Regions from separate parts of the Streptomyces sp. NBC_00669 genome, predicted to be linked through region 2. Evidence: riboswitches for the same ligand, from Rfam matches in the RefSeq annotation. Region 2 holds a riboswitch; the other holds the start of a gene.
What was found. Region 2 has a riboswitch for thiamine pyrophosphate ahead of thiO (glycine oxidase ThiO). Riboswitches for the same ligand answer to the same signal wherever they lie in the genome.
Positions count from the first base shown of each region.

Region 1: it holds a riboswitch for thiamine pyrophosphate, as region 2 does, so the genes downstream of both, OG896_RS09630 (thiamine ABC transporter substrate-binding protein) here and thiO (glycine oxidase ThiO) in region 2, are expected to answer to the same signal.

Region 1 covers NZ_CP109018.1:2,440,752-2,442,947, reverse strand. The annotation lists gene rlmN (23S rRNA (adenine(2503)-C(2))-methyltransferase RlmN) at 1-707, shown strand, start outside; TPP riboswitch at 761-897, shown strand; gene OG896_RS09630 (thiamine ABC transporter substrate-binding protein) at 890-1,996, shown strand; gene OG896_RS09625 (ABC transporter permease) at 2,131-2,196, shown strand, end outside.
Region 2 covers NZ_CP109018.1:7,153,144-7,155,339, reverse strand. The annotation lists gene OG896_RS30215 (NAD(P)/FAD-dependent oxidoreductase) at 1-723, opposite strand, end outside; TPP riboswitch at 852-965, shown strand; gene thiO (glycine oxidase ThiO) at 961-2,124, shown strand; gene thiS (sulfur carrier protein ThiS) at 2,121-2,196, shown strand, end outside.

The sequences.
Region 1 (2,196 bases), 4.7 Mb from region 2:
CCGGCCAGGCGGGTCTGGACCGCAACCTGTCGACCGCGGAGATCGTGCACCAGATCGTCGCCGGGATGCGCGCGCTGCGCGACGGCGAGGTGCCCGGCGCGGGCCCCGGCGCCCCGGACCGGCTGTCGAACATCGTCTTCATGGGCATGGGCGAGCCGCTGGCGAACTACCGCCGGGTCATCGACGCGATCCGCCGCCTCACCGACCCGGCGCCCGACGGCCTCGGGCTCTCCCAGCGCGGCATCACCGTCTCCACGGTCGGCCTGGTCCCCGCGATGCACCGGTTCGCCGACGAGGGCTTCAAGTGCCGCCTCGCGGTGTCCCTGCACGCCCCCGACGACGAACTGCGCGACACCCTCGTGCCGGTCAACACCCGCTGGAAGGTCCGCGAGGTGCTGGACGCCGCCTGGCACTACGCCGATGTCTCCGGCCGCCGCGTCTCCATCGAGTACGCCCTGATCCGCGACGTGAACGACCAGGCGTGGCGTGCCGACCGGCTCGGCAAGCTGCTCAAGAACCACCGGGTGCACGTCAACCTGATCCCGCTCAACCCCACCCCGGGCTCGAAGTGGACCGCCTCCCGCCCGGAGGACGAGCGGGCGTTCGTCGCCGCCCTCCAGGCGCACGGCGTGCCCGTGACCGTACGGGACACCCGCGGTCAGGAGATCGACGGGGCCTGCGGTCAGCTGGCCGCGTCCGCGCGCTGATACGGTGCGCAGGTGCGCTGGTCGCACCGCTTGAATGGACATCTGCACAAATGAACATCCGACAGGGGAGCGCCTGAGACGGCGCTGAGAGTGCGGCTGGGGCGACGGCGAGACCGTCGAGAAGCCCAGGCCGCAGACCCTCCCACCTGATCCGGGTCATACCGGCGTAGGGAGTCAGCACAGTGAAGAGCACCATTCGTCGGCGTGCCGTGGGCGCGCTCGTCCTCGCCACCGCGGGCGCCACCGTCCTCGCCGGCTGCGGCGGCTCGGGGTCCGGCTCCGGCTCCGGCAAGGCGTCCGGCGGCAAGCCGTCGAAGACCGTCACCCTGGTCAGCCACGACTCGTTCGCGGCATCCAAGTCGGTGATGGCGGAGTTCACCAAGGAGACCGGCTACACCGTCAAGGTGCTGCGCGGCGGCGACGCGGGCGCCGCGGTCAACCAGGCCATCCTCACCAAGGACCACCCGCGCGGCGACGTCTTCTTCGGCGTCGACAACACCCTGCTCTCCCGCGCCCTCGGCAACGGCCTGTTCGACTCCTACACCGCCAAGGGCCTGGACCAGGTGCCCGCCGACGTCCAACTCGACGCGGGCAAGCACCGGGTGACGCCGATCGACTCCGGCGACGTCTGCGTCAACTACGACCGCGCCTACTTCACCTCCCACCACCTCGCGCCGCCGCAGACCTTCGCCGACCTGATCAAGCCGCAGTACAAGAACCTGCTGGTCACCGAGAACGTCTCCACCTCCTCGCCGGGCCTGGCCTTCCTGCTGGGCACCGCCGCCACCTACGGCGACGCGGGATGGCAGGCGTACTGGAAGAAGCTGAAGGCCAACGGCGTCCAGGTCGTCGACAGTTGGGAGCAGGCGTACGACAGCGCCTTCTCCGGGTCGGCCGCCGGGAAGAAGGCCAAGGGCGACAAGCCGCTGGTGGTCTCCTACGCCTCCAGCCCGCCCGCCGAGGTGGTCGGCGTCAACCCGCCGCCCGCGCAGTCACCCGTCGGGGTGGCCACCGGCACCTGCTTCCGCCAGATCGAGTTCGCCGGAGTGCTGCACGGCGCGAAGAACCCGGCGGGCGCCGAGGCGTTCATCGACTTCATGCTCAGCAGGACCTTCCAGCAGGACATGCCGCTCCAGATGTACGTCGACCCGGTGGTGAAGGGCGCCACCGAGCCTGAGGTGTTCACCAAGTACGGCGCGAAGGTCCCGCACCCGACGACGCTCGCGCCCGACAAGATCGCCGCGAAGCGGGACGACTGGGTGAAGTCGTGGAACTCGATCGTCCTGTAGCCGTCCGGAAGGCGGGACCCGGCAACGGCGACCTGGAGGCGGGGTCCGGCGCGCTGGAGGCGGGACCCGCCAAGCCTGAGGCGGGACCCGCCGATCGGAGGGCGGGGCGCCGCCGCACCGCGACCGGGCTCGCCCTGGCCGCCCTGCCGCTGGCGTTCTTCGCCGCCTTCTTCGCCTACCCGGTGGCGTCCATCGTCGGC
Region 2 (2,196 bases):
CCAGCCCGTGGAGGGCCGGGCGCCGACCCCGACCACCACCGCGCCGGCCGCCAGCCGGCTGCCGTCGGCGAGCACCACCCCGCCCGCCTCGACCGCGGCCACCGGCGTGCCGGTCCGCAGGGTGACGCCCGCTTCGTCGTACCAGCCGGTCATGTGTGCGGTGACGGAGGCGGGCAGCACCCCGGCGAGGGGGCGGTCGGCCGCCTCCACGACCGTCACCTCGCAACCGGCCTGCCGGGCCGCCGTCGCGAACTCGGCGCCGATCCAGCCGGCGCCGACCACCACGACGTGCTCGCGCCGGTCGAGTACGGGGCGCAGCGCGGCGGCGTCGTCCAGGGTGCGCAGCGGGTGCACCCCGGGCAGGCCGGCCGTGCCGGGCAGGGCCACCGCGTACGCGCCGGTCGCCAGCACGAGCGCGTCGTAGTCCACCCGCCCGGTGTCGGTGATCAGTTCGTGCCGCTCGGCGCGCAACGCCTGCGCGTGCACGCCCAGCCGCAGGTCCACGTCGAGCGCGGCGAAGTCGACGTCGAAGTGCACGTCGGTGAGGGCGCCGCCCTCCGCGCCGAGCAGCACCGCCTTGGACAGCGGCGGGCGGTCGTACGGCAGGTGCGGCTCGTCTCCCAACAGGGTGATCCGGCCGCGCCACCCCTGCCGGCGCAACTCGACGGCCGTCTGCACGCCGGCCATGCCGGCTCCCACGATCACTGCGTGACGCTCGCTCACCCGGCCACGTTAACCCGTCGGTGCCGCGGCGGACGCCCGCCCCGTCCGCGCCGCGGACCTGCTTCGCCCTCGACCGGCGGCGGACGGGGGCGGCGTCCGGGCCGGGGCCCTCCGCTAAGCTGGCCGGCAAGCGAGATCGCGGGAGCCCGGGCGGACCGGGCTGAGAGGGTGGCTGGTCGGCCGCCGACCGTACGAACCTGATCCGGGTCATGCCGGCGAAGGGAGCAGCCGAGACTCATGCGTACCCGAACAACGGACGTCCTCGTCGTGGGGGGCGGCATCATCGGGCTGGTGACGGCGTGGCGCGCCGCCCAGCGCGGGCTGGCCACGGTGGTGGCCGACCCGTCCCCAGGCGGCGGAGCCGCCCACGTGGCGGCGGGCATGCTCGCCGCGGTGACGGAGTTGCAGTACGGCGAGCAGACGCTGCTCGACCTGAACCTGGCGTCGGCCGCGCGCTACCCGGACTTCGTCGCGGAGTTGACCGCGGCCACCGGCCTGGACACCGGCTACCGCCCGTGCGGCACCCTCGCGGTGGCGCTGGACGCGGACGACCGGGCGGATCTGCGCGACCTGCACGCGTTCCAGACCTCGCTCGGACTTTCCGCGCAGTGGCTGAGCGGGCGGGACTGCCGCCGGCTGGAGCCGCTGCTGGCCCCCGGGGTGCGCGGCGGCCTGCGGGTGGACGGCGACCACCAGGTCGACCCGCGCCGGCTGGCCGCGGCGCTGCTGGGGGCCGCGCGGGCCGCGGGCGTGGAGTTCGTCCGGGCGAAGGCGGTCCGGGTGGAGTGCGCCGGCGACCGGGTCACCGGCGCGGAACTCGCCGACGGCACAAGGGTGTCGGCGGGCCGTACCGTGCTGGCCGCGGGCTGCGAGAGCGGCCGGCTGCCGGGGCTGCCGGAGGACGCGCTGCCGCCGGTGCGGCCGGTGAAGGGGCAGATCCTGCGGCTGCGGGTGCCGGCCGCGCGGGCGCCGTTCCTGTCGCGCACGGTCCGCGCGGTGGTCCGCGGTAGCCACGTCTACCTGGTGCCGCGGGAGAACGGCGAGCTGGTACTCGGCGCGACCAGCGAGGAGTTCGGCTGGGACACCGCGGTGACCGCCGGCGGGGTGTACCAACTCCTGCGGGACGCGCACGAGTTGGTACCCGGGATCACCGAACTCCCGCTCACCGAGACGCTGGCGGGACTGCGGCCGGGCTCCCCCGACAACGCGCCCCTGCTGGGGCCGTCTGAGCTGGACGGCCTGCTGCTCGCCACCGGGCACCACCGCAACGGTGTGCTGCTCACCCCGATCACCGGGGACGTGCTCGGCCACGTCCTGGACACCGGCGAACTTCCCGACTACGCCAGGCCGTTCGGGGCCGGCCGGTTCGCGGCGACCGCGCGTGAGGAGCAGGCGGTATGACGATCAGCGTGCTCGTCAACGGGGAGCGGCGCACCCTCGACGAACCGATCGAACTCGGCGCCCTCGTGGCGC